Phaeacidiphilus oryzae TH49: one gene and its partner. The main gene of each other region encodes a partner of the protein of the gene in region 2 in a complex. Links are inferred from orthologs where the notes say so. Each region holds a gene or a part of one and is shown on either strand. Other genes may lie near its edges.

Evidence for each region.
Region 1: the proteins of BS73_RS00205 (region 2) and dnaN are in contact, whole or in part, in a solved structure (PDB 1OK7), measured with the Escherichia coli proteins. The link is inferred for Phaeacidiphilus oryzae TH49 from one-to-one orthologs.

Annotation. Positions count from the first base shown.
Region 1 is NZ_JQMQ01000005.1:3,561,608-3,569,628, forward strand. What follows is about bases 1,757-4,657. They hold dnaN (DNA polymerase III subunit beta), read right to left. Parts: upstream 3,840-4,657; coding sequence 2,673-3,839; downstream 1,757-2,672. Other genes in these bases: gnd (phosphogluconate dehydrogenase (NAD(+)-dependent, decarboxylating)), read right to left, coding at 1,757-2,532. Also shown: BS73_RS19575 (DUF721 domain-containing protein), read right to left, coding at 1-400; DNA replication/repair protein RecF, read right to left, coding at 400-1,596; more of gnd, read right to left, coding at 1,654-1,756; chromosomal replication initiator protein DnaA, read right to left, coding at 4,732-7,059; rpmH (50S ribosomal protein L34), read left to right, coding at 7,626-7,763; rnpA (ribonuclease P protein component), read left to right, coding at 7,788-8,021. UniProt on the Escherichia coli protein: Confers DNA tethering and processivity to DNA polymerases and other proteins. Acts as a clamp, forming a ring around DNA (a reaction catalyzed by the clamp-loading complex) which diffuses in an ATP-independent manner freely and bidirectionally along dsDNA.
Region 2 is NZ_JQMQ01000004.1:11,482-19,424, reverse strand. Bases 5,121-7,943 are described here. They hold BS73_RS00205 (DNA polymerase IV), read right to left. Parts: upstream 7,414-7,943; coding sequence 5,827-7,413; downstream 5,121-5,826. Other genes in these bases: BS73_RS00200 (MerR family transcriptional regulator), read right to left, coding at 7,523-7,943; BS73_RS35680 (PRC and DUF2382 domain-containing protein), read left to right, coding at 5,121-5,763. In the rest of the region: BS73_RS00225 (hypothetical protein), read left to right, coding at 21-482; BS73_RS00220 (DUF5999 family protein), read left to right, coding at 716-907; more of BS73_RS35680, read left to right, coding at 4,348-5,120. UniProt on the Escherichia coli protein: Poorly processive, error-prone DNA polymerase involved in translesion repair and untargeted mutagenesis. Copies undamaged DNA at stalled replication forks, which arise in vivo from mismatched or misaligned primer ends.

The DNA of each region.
Region 1 (8,021 bases), on a different replicon or contig from region 2:
GCACCCGCTCCTCCTCCGCGTAGTGCTCCGGCGCGCAGTGCGCCGCCACATCCGGGCCCACGATCTGCGGCCAGCGGCCCATCACGCCGCCGACCGCGGCCGGGGCCTCCCAGCCGCGCTCGGTGATCAGCCGGCCGATCGCCGCACCCAGCGGCTGCGGGTCCCGGCCGTCCGCGCGGGCGCCGCTGCGCAGCCCGTTCCGGCGGGCCTCCTTCTTCTGCCGGACCTGCTCGCCGCGCTGCCTGGCCTGCTCCTTCGCCGCGCGGAGGGCGACCCGCGCCAGGTCGACGCCGGAGAGCTCGGGCGTGGGCTTCCGCTCCTCCTCCGGGGCCCCGGCCCCGCCGGGCTCTCCTCCGGACTCCCCGCCGGACCCTCCGGCCGGAATCTGCTGACCGTCCATCAGTCCACCCGCTCCACCAGGCCGTCGCGCACCGAGAAGCGCACACCGGACAGCTGCGCCGGGACGTCCTCCGGGACCGCGGCGGTGACCAGCACCTGCTCCCCGCCGGAGACCAGCGAGGCCAGCCGTTCCCGGCGCTTGGAGTCCAGCTCGGCGAAGACGTCGTCCAGGATCAGCACCGGGCCGCCGGGCCCCTCGGGCAGCGACCCGTCCGCGGTCCGCGCCGCCTCCGGGCCGAGCTCGTCGATCCGCAGCAGCTCGTACGAGGCGAGCCGGAGGGCCAGCGCGTACGACCAGGACTCGCCGTGGCTCGCGTACCCCTTGGCCGGCAGGGTGCCCAGACGGAGCGTCAGGTCGTCGCGGTGCGGGCCGACCAGGGTCACCCCCCGCTCCAGCTCCTGCTTCCTGGACCGGCCGAGCGCCTCCAGCAGCAGCCGGTGCGCCTCGGCGGCGTCCTTGGGCGCGGCGGCCGCCGACTCGCCCTCGGGCAGCGCCGAGGAGCGGTACTCCAGCACGGTCTCCGCGCCGGGCCCGGCCAGTTCGGCGTACGCCCGGGAGACCAGCGGGCCGAGCGCCGCCACCAGCTCCAGCCGACGGGCCGTCAACTCGGATCCGGAGCGGGCCAGATGGTCGTCCCAGACGTCCAGGGTGGAGAGGTCGACCGAGCGGCCGGCCGCCCGGCGGGCCGTGGCGGCGCTCTTCAGCAGCGCGTTCCGCTGCTTGAGCACCCGCTCGTAGTCCTGCCGGACACCGGCCAGCCGGGGCGCCCGCGCCACCAGCAGATCGTCCAGGAACCGCCGCCGGTCCCCCGGATCGCCCTTCACCAGGGCCAGGTCCTCCGGCGCGAAGAGCACCGTGCGCAGCAGGCCGAGGACGTCCCGCGGGCGGACGTTGTCCGAGCGGTTGATCCGGGCCCGGTTGGCCCTGCCGGGGTTGAGCTCCAGCTCCACCAGGGTCTGCCGGTCGTCCCGGACCACCGCCGCCCGCACCACCGCGCGCTCGGCGCCCTGCCGGACCAGCGGGGCGTCCCCCGCGACCCGGTGGCTGCCCAGCGCCGCGACATAGCCCACGGCCTCGACCAGGTTGGTCTTGCCCTGGCCGTTGGGCCCGACGAAGGCGGTCACGCCCGGGCCGAGCGGAACCTCGGCCCGGGCGTAGGAACGGAAGTCGGCCAGCGACAGATGCGCGACATGCATACGGCGTTGCGCGGGCCGGCCGCGCTCCCTCCCGGTGGGTGGCTCGGTGCCTGCTGCTTACTTCTTGCTCTCGACGGCGTGGCCGCCGAACTCGTTGCGCAGCGCGGCGATCATCTTCATCGACGGGGAGTCCTCCTGGCGGGAGGAGAAGCGGGCGAAGAGCGAGGCGGTGATCGCGGGCAGCGGGACGGCGTTGTCGATCGCCGCCTCGACCGTCCAGCGGCCCTCACCGGAGTCGGCCGCGTAGCCGCGCAGGCCGTCCAGGTGCTCGTCCTTGTCCAGGGCGTCCACCGCCAGGTCCAGCAGCCAGGAGCGGATGACGGTGCCCTCCCGCCAGGAGCGGAAGACCTCGCGGACGTCGGTCACCGAGTCGACCTTCTCCAGCAGCTCCCAGCCCTCGGCGTAGGCCTGCATCATGGCGTACTCGATGCCGTTGTGGACCATCTTGGCGAAGTGCCCGGCGCCGACCCGGCCGGCGTGGACCGCGCCGTACTCGCCCTCGGGCTTCAGGGCGTCGAAGATCGGCTGGACCTTGGCGACGTGCGCCGAGTCCCCGCCGTACATCAGCGCGTAGCCGTTCTGCAGGCCCCAGACTCCGCCGGAGACGCCGCAGTCGACGAAGCCGATGCCCTTCGTGCCCAGCTCCTCGGCGTGCTTCTCGTCGTCCGTCCAGCGGGAGTTGCCGCCGTCGACCACCGTGTCACCGGGGGAGAGGAGCTCGCCGAGCTCGTCGACGGTCTGCTGGGTCGGAGCGCCGGCCGGCACCATCACCCACACCACCCGGGGAGCGGCGAGCGAGTCCACCAGCTCCTTGAGGCTTGCGACGTCCGTGACGTCCGGGTTCCGGTCGTAGCCGATGACGGTGTGCCCTGCGCGGCGCAGCCGCTCGCGCATGTTGCCGCCCATCTTGCCGAGACCGATGAGGCCGAGCTCCATGATCGGGAGTCCTAACGTGTGTACCTACGTGGCTTGGCGGCGGCGCCCTTGCCGCGCGACACCGAGCGTACGCCCGGGCCTGCGGGGGCAGCCTGCCGACGGGTCCGGTCGGGCGGAGCGCCGGGCGCCCCGCCCTCGGCTCAGCTGGACAGCCGCACCGGCATGATCAGGTACTTGTACGTCTCGTCCGCCTCGGCGTCGGCGGCGGGCTTGCCGCTGAGGAGGGCCGGCTTCGTCGAGGTGGTGAACGCGAACTGGGCGAACGGGGCGTTGATCGCGGACAGGCCCTCCAGGAGGTAGCCCGGGTTGAAGGCGATCGAGATGTCGTCGCCCTCCAGGTCCGCGTCCACCCGCTCGGTGGCCTGCGCGTCGTCGCCGGAGCCGGCCTCCAGGGTCAGCACGCCCTGCTCGAAGCTCAGCCGCACCGGGGTGTTCCGCTCCGCGACCAGCGCGACGCGCTTGACCGCCTCGACGAACGGCGCGGTCTCGATCACCGCCATCGAGTTGAACTCGGTCGGGAAGAGGCTGCGGAACTTGGGGAACTCGCCGTCCAGCAGCCGGGTGGTGGTGCGGCGGCCGGCGCCCTCGAAGCCGATCAGGCCCTCGCCGTCGCCCTCCGTGCCGGCCAGCGCGATCGAGACGTTCTCCCCGGCGCCGCCGCCGGCCAGCGACTTGGCGGTGTCCTGCAGGGTCTTGGCGGGCACCAGGGCCACCGAGTTCAGGCCCGGCTGCTCCGGCTTCCACAGCAGCTCGCGGACGGCGAAGCGGTAGCGGTCGGTGGCGGCCAGGGTGACCCGGTCCTCCTCGATCTCCACCCGGACGCCGGTGAGCACCGGGAGGGTGTCGTCCCGTCCGGCGGCGACGGCGACCTGGGCGACCGCGGCGGCGAAGACGTCCCCCGCGACCTCGCCGGTGGCGGTGGGCATCTGGGGCAGCGCCGGGTACTCCTCCACAGGCAGGGTGGGGAGTGTGAATCGCGAGCTGCCGCAGACCACGATGACCCGTACACCGTCTGTGGAGATCTCCACCGGCCGGTTGGGGAGGGCCCGGGAGATGTCGGCCAGCAGGCGGCCGGAGACCAGGACCGTGCCGGCCTCCTCCACCTCGGCCTCGACCGCGACCCGGGCCGAGACCTCGTAGTCGAACCCGGAGAGGCTCAGGGAGCCCTCCTGCCCCTGGGCCGACTCGCCCTGGGAGACCGTCAGCAGCAGGCCCGCGAGGACCGGCACCGGCGGCCGTGCCGGGAGGCTGCGGGCGGCCCAGGCCACCGCCTCCGCCAGTACGTCACGCTCCACCCGGAACTTCACCGGACACCGCCTCCCGCTGCTTCCACCGGCTCCCGCCGCTGTACCGACCTGTGTGTCGTCTTCCAGTTGCCGGGGAACAGTCTGACGTACTCCACCGACAGCCGGGGTCGAAGGGGAGAAGAACGTCTGATCGACCACGACGAGCCGTCATCCACAGCTCGGCGCCCCGCCCCCTGTTAGCTGAAAGTCCGGGATAGATCTCTGGGGGAGTAGTAATAGGTGTTGTGGATACCGTGGATAACCGGTTCCACCGCAGGTCAGCCCGGCTTTTTTGTCCACCGCGGGCTGTGGGCGGAGAGGTGGAAAACCCCGCTCTTCTGTGGATGGGGTTCGTTTTCCCACAGGGGGCCCTCGACTGTCCCCAGGTTGTCCCCAGCTCCGTCCCCAGATTTTCCCCCGGTTGTCCCCAGGGCATGCGTGAACTTCGGTGTGCCGCTTCTCACACGCAGAGGTGATGGGGCGTTTCTTGTTGCCGAACTGTGGACCCGACTGTGGAAAGCCTGGGGAAAACTTACCAAACCTGGGGACGGGCGGTGGACAACTCAGAGTCCGCTCAGGGGTTCGAATCCACGGTCCACATCCTGTGGATAACTTTTGCCCACAAGTCCACAGGGTCTTGAGCTGCATCGATGGTCCCGCAAACCAGCGGCCTGTGGAACGATTCTGGACAACTTCGGGGCTTCCCGGTGTTCCCCAGGGTGTGGAGGAACGGATCCGTTCGATCCTGTGGATTGTCCGCCCCGCGCAGGGCCCAGTTCGATTCCCCGCAGGCTCTCGGAGTTGCATTCGATCGGCCCGCGGCCGCGGCGGAAGCCGAAAAAGGGCCCGGAACGAGGAGGACGCCTCGTTCCGGGCCCTGCGCCGGCAATACCGGCGGCGGTTCGCCCGGCGGCTAGCTCTTGATGCGGTTGGTGAGCTCGGTGACCTGGTTGTAGATCGACCGGCGCTCGGCCATCATCGTGCGGATCTTCCGGTCCGCGTGCATCACCGTGGTGTGGTCCCGGCCGCCGAACTGCGCGCCGATCTTCGGCAGCGAGAGGTCGGTGAGTTCCCGGCACAGGTACATGGCGATCTGGCGGGCCGTCACCAGCACCCGGCTCCGCGAGGAACCGCAGAGGTCCTCCACGGTCAGCCCGAAATAGGCGGCGGTCTGCTGCATGATCGTGGCCGCCGTGATGTCCGGGCTGGCCTCCTCCCCGCCGGGGATGAGGTCCTTCAGCACGATCTCGGTGAGCTGGAGGTCGACCGGCGCCCGGTTGAGGCTGGCGAAGGCGGTGACCCGGATCAGGGCGCCCTCCAGCTCCCGGATGTTGCGGGAGATCCGGGAGGCGATGAACTCCAGCACCTCAGCCGGCGCGTTCAGCTGCTCCTGGATCGCCTTCTTCCGCAGGATCGCGATCCGGGTCTCCAGCTCGGGCGGCTGGACGTCGGTGATCAGGCCCCACTCGAAGCGGTTGCGCAACCGGTCCTCCAGGGTGACCAGCTGCTTGGGCGGCCGGTCCGAGGAGATCACGATCTGCTTGTCCGCGTTGTGGAGGGTGTTGAAGGTGTGGAAGAACTCCTCCTGCGTCGACTCCTTGTTCTGCAGGAACTGGATGTCGTCGACCAGCAGGATGTCCATGTCGCGGTAGCGCTGCCGGAAGCCGTCGCCCTTGTCGTCCCGGATCGAGTTGATGAACTCGTTGGTGAACTCCTCGGAGCTCACGTAGCGGACCCGGGTGCCGGGGAAGAGGCTGCGGGCGTAGTGCCCGATGGCGTGCAGCAGATGGGTCTTGCCCAGGCCGGACTCGCCGTAGATGAAGAGCGGGTTGTAGGCCTTGGCCGGGGCCTCGGCGACGGCGACCGCGGCCGCGTGGGCGAAGCGGTTGCTCGCTCCGATGACGAAGGTCTCGAAGAGGTACTTCGGGTTCAGCCGGGCGGCCGGCTCGTCCTTGCGGGCGCCGTGGAGGGCGGGGCCGCCGCCGGAGCGCGGTCCCGGCGGATTGCCGTGGACGGACCCCCCGCGCGCCGGGGCGCCGGGGGCCGACGGTGAGTCAGGACCCTTCCGCGGCGCTTCGGGCAGCTTCACCTCGGCGTCCCGCGCCGGGGGCGCGGGCCGGGCGCCGGGGCCGCTCGGGCCGGCCGGTCCTGTCGGCTTGGGCTCCGCCTCCTCGCCGCGCGGTCCGGGGACCGGACGCGGACGCCGCTCGGGGCCGCCCTCGGCCGCCGGGGCGGTGGGGCGGGGCAGCTGGGTGTGCTGGCCGTGCTGGCTGGTCTGCCCGTGCTGGGTGTGCTGGCCGTGCTGGCCGGTCTGCGGCGCCTGCGGGCTGTGCGGGGCGTGCGGGTAGGCCGGGTCCTCGCCGGGGCCCTGCTCCCAGTCGCCGGGCGCCGGGGGCTGCTCCGGGTAGCTCTCCGGGCGGCGGTAGCCGGGGTAGCCGCTGGGCGGCTGGTGGCCCTGCTCGTGCGAGGGCTCCGGGTGCTCGGCGCGGCCGCCCCCGTAGTAGGGCAGCTCGTCCTGTCCGGGGGCGGACTGCCCGAGGGCGGTGCGCGGGGTCGGCCACTGGCCGGGGACGGGCTGACCGCCCGTGGGGTCCCCGTATTCGTGCCGGGGCTGCTGCTGGTGGTGGTGCGGAGCCTGCGGGGCAGGCGCCGCCGCCGCCGTTGGCTGGCGCTGCGGTTCGTAGCCCGAGGGCGCGTCATAGCCTGCGGGCGCGTCATAGCCCGCGGGGGCGTCGTAGCCGGTCTGCGGGTCGTACCCCGGCTGGGGGTCGTAGCCGACCTGGGCGTCATAGCTGGGCGGCGCGTCGTAGCCGGGCTGCGGCTCGTAGGAGGGCAGCGGTTCGTAGCCTGACTGGGCGTCATAACCGGGCTCTGCGGCCGGGGCCGGCCCCGGGGCCTGGGCCTGCCCGGTCGGCGCCTGCGGCTGCGGCTGCGGCTGCGGGCGGCTGCCCGGCAGCGGCTCGGCCGCCGGCACGGCGCTGGCGTCCGCGATCACCGCGATCCGCATCGGGCGGCCGAACTCGCCGCTGAGCGCCTCGGTGATGAGCGGCAGCAGCCGGGTCTCCAGCGCCTGCTTCGCGTACTCGTTGGGGGTGGCGAGCAGCGCCGTGTCCGCCATCAGTCCCATCGGATGCGTGCGGTCCAGCCAGACCCTGTCCATGGCCTCGACGCCCTGGCCCGTGCTCAGCCGCTCGACCACCCGCGCCCATGCGGTGGGCAGGTCGCTGGTTGTGTCAGCCACTGGTGCACGCTTTCTCGTTCCACCCCAGGACGGAAGCGCGCGCCGGAAGGACCACCTGTGCGGGTGGTTCCTGGGGCGTTCCGTACGGAGAGGTGTGAAGGGACTTGAACCGCGGGGGTGCAGGCAAGTCCTGCAACGGTAATAAGCGCCCGGCCATCCGTTCAAGTCGTTGTCCACAGGCTGTGTACATCCGTCCGGAGCAACGAGAGGCGCTTGGGCGAGCCGGTCCGGAGCCGGGACGGGTACCTTGCTGGCCAGGTGCCCCAAGGGGTCGGCGGGTTCGGCGAGGAGTCCGGCTGACAGCCTGTCAGAGGTCGGGGCCGAGGTGATCCGGAGGGCCGGGCATCACCCGGTTTGACCCGGCGTCCATCCGCCGCGTACCGTAACCAGGTCGAGTTGTCGATGGCCGCTGCCGCATGCCCGCGGGACAGTCCGCTGATCTGAAGATCACAGGCGAGCAGCACGGGCGTCGTGGATCCCCGGAGCAAGGGACGGAGATCACGCGGACGCACGGTGACGGCCAGTCGATTCCCCGCACCCCTTCGATTGACCTCTGGAGCCCCCGAGTGAGCAAGCGCACCTTCCAGCCGAACAACCGTCGTCGCGCGAAGACCCACGGCTTCCGGCTGCGTATGCGCACCCGTGCCGGTCGCGCCATCCTGGCGACTCGCCGGAGCAAGGGCCGCGCGCGCCTCTCCGCCTGATCACCAGCTGAGTCGGGTCGTGTCGTGCTGCCTTCCGAGAACCGGCTGAGGCGGCGCGAGGACTTCGCCACCGCGGTCCGCCGCGGACGGCGTGCCGGCCGGCCGCTGCTGGTGGTTCATCTCCGGCGCGACGTAGCCGCGCCGGAAGTGTCGACGGGAAACCCGCACCGCGTCGGGGGGATGACTCCCCCGGCCCGTGCGGGTTTCGTCGTGAGCAAGGCGGTGGGCCCCGCGGTGGTCCGTAACCGGGTGAAGCGC
Region 2 (7,943 bases):
AGCTCGTCCATCCCCTGCCCGTGCACAGGCTGGATCCGGCCCCTTCCGGGCTCTCCCCCGCGCCCTCGCTGCCCTCGGCGGCCGGGGACCGCAGCGGCTGGCGCTTCCTGGTGCGCTGCGGGGGCGAGGTGCTCGCGGCGGCCGAGACCATCGAGACCCCGGACGGACCGGCCTTCTCCCACTTCGCCGAGGGCCCCTATCCGGTGTCCACGCTGCGTGCCCTGCATCAGGCCCAACTCCACTGCGCGGACAGCGCCGTGGTCTACCAGCCGCGGCTGCTCTGCGTGCCGGGGCACTACATGACCGCGCTGTGGCTGCATCCGCTGCTCGGCCCGGCCCCGGCCGCGGACGTACTGGTTCCGCTCGCGCCCTCGCCCTGCGGGGTGACGGCCCACCACCCGTACGCGGCGACCGAGTTGCTGCCCGTGCTGACGCGTCCGGTGCAGGGCGTCCGGAGCGCCGGGATCCTCGCCGGTCAGTGAGACCACGCTCGGGCTAGTCATTCCGGGTGGGTGCGGCACCGGCCACACCTGCCCGAACGGGTGATCTATCCCGAGCCGGAGTGATCCATGTCACCAAATGGCTGCGGCAGGGTTGCGGCGTGCCCACACTGGGAACCGACGCGCACGGCCCCGTCGTGAGTCCCGGTAATGCGGCGGGTCCGCACCGGTGGGGCCGCCGCGGGGGACATGGAAACTTCCGAAGGGTACGAGCAATGTGCCAGCACCGACCTGAGTGCCCGTCAGCGGACTCGCCGGACCGCGAGGCCGCGGCCGTCTTGGCCACCCACCCGGAGCAGGGCTGGAGCCTGCTCTGCAACGGCGTCCTCCTCTTCGAGGACACCGGAGAACTCCTCCCCGACGGCAAGGTCATCAGCCCCCGCCGGGTCTACGCGCCCGCCGCCTAGCGCCTCACAGCGAGCGTCGGCACCTGCCGAAAACCCGCGCCCCGCCTGCGTGTCCACACGCAAGCGGGGCGCTTGTCGGTCCGGCCCCCGGCCGGACCGGGGTCACTCGGCGTAGGCCTCCACCGGCGGGCAGGAGCAGACCAGGTTCCGGTCCCCGTAGGCCCCGTCGATCCGGCGCACCGGCGGCCAGTACTTGTCCGCCGGGTTCACCCCCGCAGGGAAGACCGCGGTCTCCCGGGAGTACGGGTGCTCCCACTCCCCCGCCGCGATCATCGCGGCCGTGTGCGGGGCGTTCCGCAGCGGGTTGTCCTCGGCCGGCCACTCGCCGGAGCCGACCCGGTCGGCCTCCCCGCGGATGGCGATCATCGCCTCGCAGAAGCGGTCCAGCTCGGCCAGGTCCTCGCTCTCGGTGGGCTCGATCATCAGCGTCCCGGCCACCGGGAAGGACATCGTGGGGGCGTGGAAGCCGTAGTCGATCAGGCGCTTGGCGATGTCGTCGACGCTCACCCCCAGCTCCTTGGTCAGCGGCCGCACGTCGACGATGCACTCGTGCCCGACCAGCCCGCCCGGGCCGGTGTACAGCACCGGGAAGTACGGGGCCAGCCGCTTCGCCACGTAGTTGGCGTTGAGCACGGCCACCTGGGTGGCCGCCTTGAGCCCCTCCGCCCCCATCATCCGCACATAGGCCCAGCTGATCGGCAGGATCGAGGCCGAGCCGTAGGGCGCCGCCGAGATCGGCCCCACACCGGTCTCCGGCCCCGCGCCGGACTGCAGCGGGTGGTTGGGGAGGTACGGCGCCAGGTGCTCGCGCACCGCCACCGGGCCGACGCCGGGTCCGCCGCCGCCGTGCGGGATGCAGAAGGTCTTGTGGAGGTTGAGGTGGGAGACGTCGCCGCCGAACTCGCCCGGCTTGGCGAGGCCCACCAGCGCGTTGAGGTTGGCGCCGTCCACGTAGACCTGGCCGCCGGCCTCGTGGACCGCCGCGCAGACCTCGGTGATGGTCTCCTCGAACACTCCGTGGGTGGACGGGTAGGTCACCATCAGCACCGACAGCCGCTCGCGGTGCTCCTCGACCTTGGCCCGCAGGTCGGCCACGTCGATGTCGCCGTTCTCGCCGGTCTTGACCACCACCACGCGCATCCCGGCCATCGCGGCGCTGGCCGCGTTGGTGCCGTGGGCGGAGGACGGGATCAGGCAGACGTCCCGCTGCTCGTCCCCGTTGGCCCGGTGGTAGGCGCGGACCGCGAGGAGGCCGGCCAGCTCGCCCTGGGAGCCGGCGTTCGGCTGCAGGCTGACCTTGGCGTAGCCGGTCACCTCGGCCAGCCAGTCCTCCAGCTGGTGGATCAGGGTCAGGTAGCCCTCGGTCTGCCCGGCCGGCGCGAAGGGGTGCAGCCCGGCGAACTCCGGCCAGGTCACCGCCTCCATCTCGGCGGTGGCGTTGAGCTTCATGGTGCAGGAGCCGAGCGGGATCATCCCGCGGTCCAGTGCGTAGTCCCGATCGGAGAGCCGGCGCAGGTAGCGCAGCATCGCGGTCTCCGAGCGGTGGCTGTGGAAGACCGGGTGGGTCAGGTACTCGTCAGAGCGCAGCAGGGCGGCCGGCAGCGAGTCCGCGGCCGCCTCCGCGCCCCCTCCGCGCCGGTCACGCCGAAGGCGCCCCAGACCTTGGCCAGGTCCTCGGCCGTGGTGGTCTCGTCGCAGGCGATTCCGACCAGGTCCGCGCCGGCCTCGCGCAGGTTGACCCCGGCCTTCCGGGCCGCGGCGACGACCTCGGCGGCCTTTCCGGGCACCCGGGCCAGCACGGTGTCGAAGAACGCGTCGTGCACCAGCTCGACCCCGCCGGCCCGCAGGCCCTCGGCCAGCCGTACGGCCTGCCGGTGCGTCCGGCGCGCGATCGCGGCCAGTCCCTCGGGACCGTGGTAGACGGCGTACATCGAGGCCATCACGGCCAGCAGCACCTGCGCGGTACAGATGTTGCTGGTCGCCTTCTCCCGGCGGATGTGCTGCTCCCGGGTCTGCAGCGCCAGCCGGTACGCCGGGGCCCCGTCCGCGTCCTTGGAGACGCCGACCAGACGGCCGGGGAGGCTGCGGGCGTAGTCCTGGCGGACGGACATGTAGCCGGCGTGCGGGCCGCCGAAGCCCATCGGCACGCCGAACCGCTGGGTGGTGCCGACCGCGATGTCCGCGCCCAGCTCACCCGGCGACTTCAGCAGCGTCAGCGCCAGCAGGTCGGCGGCGACCGCCACCACCGCGCCGGCCGCGTGCGCCTCCTCGATCACCGGCGTCAGGTCCCGCACGGCCCCGGAGGCGCCCGGGTACTGCACCAGCACCCCGACCACCCCGCGCTCGGCGATCCCCTCCGGCAGGCCCTCGCTGAGGTCCGCCGTGACCACCTCGACGCCCTGCGACACGGCGCGGGTCTCGATCACCGCGCGGGTCTGCGGGAAGGCGTCCTGGTCGACCACGAAGACCGCGTCCGCCGCGGCCTTCCGGTTCACCCGGCGGGCCAGGGCCATCGCCTCGGCCGCCGCGGTGCCCTCGTCGAGGAGGGAGGCCCCGGCGGTGGGCAGGCCGGTCAGGTCGGACACCACGGTCTGGAAGTTCAGCAGCGCCTCCAGCCGGCCCTGCGAGATCTCCGGCTGGTACGGGGTGTACGCCGTGTACCAGGCGGGGTTCTCCATCACGTTGCGGAGGACCACGGGCGGGGTGAAGGTGTCGTAGTAGCCGAGGCCGATCATCGAACGGAGCACCTGGTTCCGTCCGGCCAGCGAGCGCAGTTCGGCCAGCGTCTCCGCCTCGCCGGCGGCGGCGGGGAGCCCCAGCCGCTCCAGGCTGCGGATCGCGGCCGGGACCGCGGCGGTGGTCAGCTCGTCCAGAGAGCCGAAGCCCACCGAGGCGAGCATCTTGGACCGCTCGCCCTCGTCTGGCCCGATGTGCCGCTGCTCGAACAGGGTGGTGCGATCGGTGTGATCAGTCATGGTGGCTGAGGCCTCCTGGTCAGCGTGACCCGCGGGGACGGCCTCCCCCTCTGTCATCTGCACCTGAGAGCTTCACCGTCCGCCGGTTCGACCGGCGTCGGCTTGCACCGTCGGCGAGGACTCCGGTGGTCCACCGAAGGAGCCCTGCTTTCCAGAGTGACCTCGCCCGGACGGTACGTCTGCCTGAGAGATTCCGGGGAGGAGTTGCTCCTTCGGCGCCGAGCGCTCGCGCGTTCGGACTCTCCCGTCCGGGCTCGACGGTCACCCTCACCCTACCAGTGCGGATCACCTCGGACGTGGCTCCTGAAGCAGTCCGGGATTGGGCCAACTGGTCCAGCGACACGCCCCATTGGGGCCCGAATGTTCGACAACACACCAAATCATGACGTTTCGTATGTTTTCGTACGACGTCAACCGAGTCATGTGATCCCGGTGCCAGCCGGGTCGCCACCCGTGGAGGGCCCCGTGCAGACCGACATCGACCCAAGGGACCTCATCGGCCACAAGGCCGTGGACCGCAACGGCGACAAGATCGGCACCGTGGACGAGGTGTACCTCGACGACGCCACGGGCGAGCCGGAATGGGCCGCCGTCCGGACCGGGATCTTCGGCCGGGACGCCTTCGTTCCGCTGGCCACCAGCGAGTTCGTCAGCGAGGAGCTGCGCGTGCCCTACGACAAGTCCCAGGTCAAGGATTCCCCCGACTTCGGAGCCGGCCAGCATCTGTCGCCGGCTCAGGAACTCCAGCTGTACCGCTACTACGGTCTGGACGTGCCCAGCGAGTCCGGCTCCCGGGCGAACGGCCAGGCCGCCCCCTCGGACGCCTCCGACGCCTCCGACACGGCGGCCACTCCGGCCGCCGCCGCCGCGGTGGGCGGCAGCGCCGCGCACACCGCCCCGGCCGCCGCCGGCGACGCGACCGCCCGGACCCAGGCCGCCGCGGTCCCGGACACCGCGAGCTCGGGGACCGCGAGCTCGGGGACCGCGGGCTCGGACACCGCAGCTACGGACACCGCGCGGTCCGCCGAGCGCACCGACGGCCTGACGGGCGAGCACACCTCGGCAAGCGCTCCCGAGCAGGGCCTGGCGGCGGGTGCGGCCGGCGGAGCGGCGGGCGCCGCCGCCGGATACGCCGCGGCCTCCTCGAAGCCGGCCGAGCACTCCTCCCCCGCCGGCGGCCGGACCTCCGCGTTCTTCACCGGCTCCGCCGGCACCACCACCCCGGAGCCGTCGACGACCGCCCAGACCCCCACCCCGGTCAAGGAGGAGGAGACCCGCGCGGTCCCGCACCTCACCGACCGCGACTCCACCGCCGCCGCGGGCACCGCCAAGCCGGCGGGGGCGGCCGGGACGGGCGCCCCGGAACAGATCGAGGTGGTCTGCCGCGAGGAGCGGCTGGACATCACCACCGAATGGCACGAGCTCGGCCGCGCCCGGCTGCGCAAGTACGTCACCACCGAGAACGTGGAGCGCCGGGTTCCGGTCGTCCGCGAGCGGGTCCGGATCGAGCGGGTCCGGCTGAGCGACGACGAGCGGGCGCAGATCTCCGACCAGGAGATCGAGGAGGCCACTCAGGAGGTCCCGGTCCACGAGGAGCGGGTGGTGGTACGCAAGCACGTGGTCCCGGTCGAGCGGATCCGGCTGATCACCGAGCGGGTCACCGAGGAGGAGGTGGTCCGCGACCAGCTCCGCCGCGAGCAGGTCGAGGTCCACGACGCCGGCCAGGGCAGCCAGGCCGGGCAGTCCGGCCAGTCCGAACGGTCCGGGCAGGGCCAGGCCGCACAGGGCGGGCGCAACGGCGCGGCGCCCTCGGCCGGCACCTCCACCACCCCGTACTCCCCCGGCGCCCGCTACCCCGGCCGTCCGGCCTACGGTCACTGACCCACCCCGCTCCCCACCTCGGCGCCGCACCGGACCACCGGTCGCGGCGCCGAGGCCTGCTGGCTACGCCGAGCCGTCCGACGGGTCCCCGTCCGAGACCAGGCTCAGCGGCGGCGCGGCGGCCAGCGCCGGATCGTCCTCCCGGAAGGTGCGCACCCGCCCGGGCTCGGACTCCGGGGTCTCGAAGCGGACGGTGACCCGCCCGACGCCGCTGCCCTGCACCCAGCCGGGACCGAACTCCTCGTGCCGCACATCCTCGCCGGGCAGCCAGCGGCGGCGCGTCCCAGGCTCGGAACCCGGCTCCCGGCCGGGATGGAAGGCCCGCGGCTGCCCGAACCCCCCGTAGGCCGGGTCCTCGGCCTCGTTCACGGTCTCGGTCACGGCCTCGCCCGCCGGCTTCACGCCCTCGCCCGCCGGCTTCACGGCCCCGGCCGCCGGTTCCGGCGTCGACTCCGATTCCGGACTCGCAGCGGGTTCCCCGGCCCCACCGGCCGGCGCGGCCCCCTCCCCGGGGTCGCCGAGCTGCGCCTCGCCCGCCTCCCGGGCGGCCTGGGCGAACAGGTCCTCCTGGGTGAAGTCCGCGAGCCCGGAGACGCCGACCCCGAGCAGCCGCACCCCGCCGGCCAGCTCCCCCGACCCGAGCTGGTCCAGCATCCGCAGCGCCGTGCCGGTCACCACCCCCGGGTCGTCGGTCGGCCCGCGCAGGGTCTCGGAGCGGGTGAGGGTGGAGAAGTCGTAGCGGCGGACCTTGAGCACCACCGTCCGCCCGGACCGGCCGGCCGCCCGCAGCCGCCCCACGCAGCGCTCGGCCAGCCGCTCCACCTCGGCCACGATCCGGTCGCGGTCCCGCAGGTCCACCTCGAAGGTGTCCTCCACGGAGATGGACTTGGCGTCCCGCTCCGCCACCACGGGGCGGTCGTCGATCCCCTGGGCGAGGGCGTGCACCCCGGCGCCGTGCGCCTTCCCCAGCAGCCGGATCAGCTCCACCTCCTCGGCCGCGGCTATCTCGCCGACCGTGTTCAGCCCCGCCCGCCGCAGGGTCTCGGCCGTGGCCGGGCCCACCCCCGGCAGCACCCGCACCGACAGCGGGTCCAGCAGCTCCCGCTCGGTGCCCGGCTCGATCAGCACCAGCCCGTCCGGCTTGGCCCGCTCGGAGGCGATCTTCGCCAGGAACTTGGCACCCGCCAGACCGACGGAGCCGGTCAGTCCGGTGGCCGCGGTGATGTCCGCCCGCAGGTCCTCGCCCAGCGCCTGCACCAGCTCCCGCGCCGCCTCGGGGCCGGCCGAGGCGATCAGCTCCCCGTACGGGCCCGCGGCGAGGTCCACGAAGGCCTCGTCCAGGCTGAGCGGCTCCACCAGCGGGGACATCGCCCGGAGCAGCCCCATCACGGTCTCGCTGACCTCGCGGTAGAGCGCGAATCTGGGTACCAGATAGGCCGCGTTCGGCGCCAGCCGGCGGGCGTGCGCCATCGCCATGGCCGAGTGCACCCCGAACACCCGCGCCTCGTAGGAGGCCGTGGAGACCACCCCGCGCGCCCCCAGCCCGCCGACGATCACCGGCTTTCCGCGCAGGCTCGGCTTGGACGCCTGCTCCACCGAGGCGAAGAAGGCGTCCATGTCGAGGTGGAGGATGGACGGAACCGGGCGCATACAGCGATGATCCCGCACACCACTGACAATTCGCCGCGCCCCCGCCGCCGCGCCCTGCTCCCACCGCCCCGCGCGGGCCCCGGGCTCAGCTCATGGCGCGGGCCGGGCCTCAGACCGCCCGGTTGCGCCGCCGGCGTGCCGCCAGCTCGTCCTCGGGGTCGTTCCCTGGCAGCGTCTCGCCGGTGTCCGCGCGCTCGGCGTGCAGCCGGGTGAGGGAGCCCTCCAGCTCGCGCCAGACGGCCCCGACGGCGATCCCGAAGACGCCCTGCCCGCCCTGCAGGAGGTCCACCACCTCGTGCGGGGAGGTGCACTGATAGACCGTGGCACCGTCGCTCATCAGCGTCACCTGCGCCAGATCCGCCCCGCCGGTCTCGGCCAGATGGGCCGCGGCGATCCGGATGTTCTGCAGGGAGACCCCGGCGTCCAGCAGCCGCTTGACGATCTTCAGCACCAGGATGTCCCGGAAGCTGTAGAGGCGCTGGGTCCCGGAGCCGTGGGCCGGCCGGACGCTCGGTTCGACCAGCCCGGTC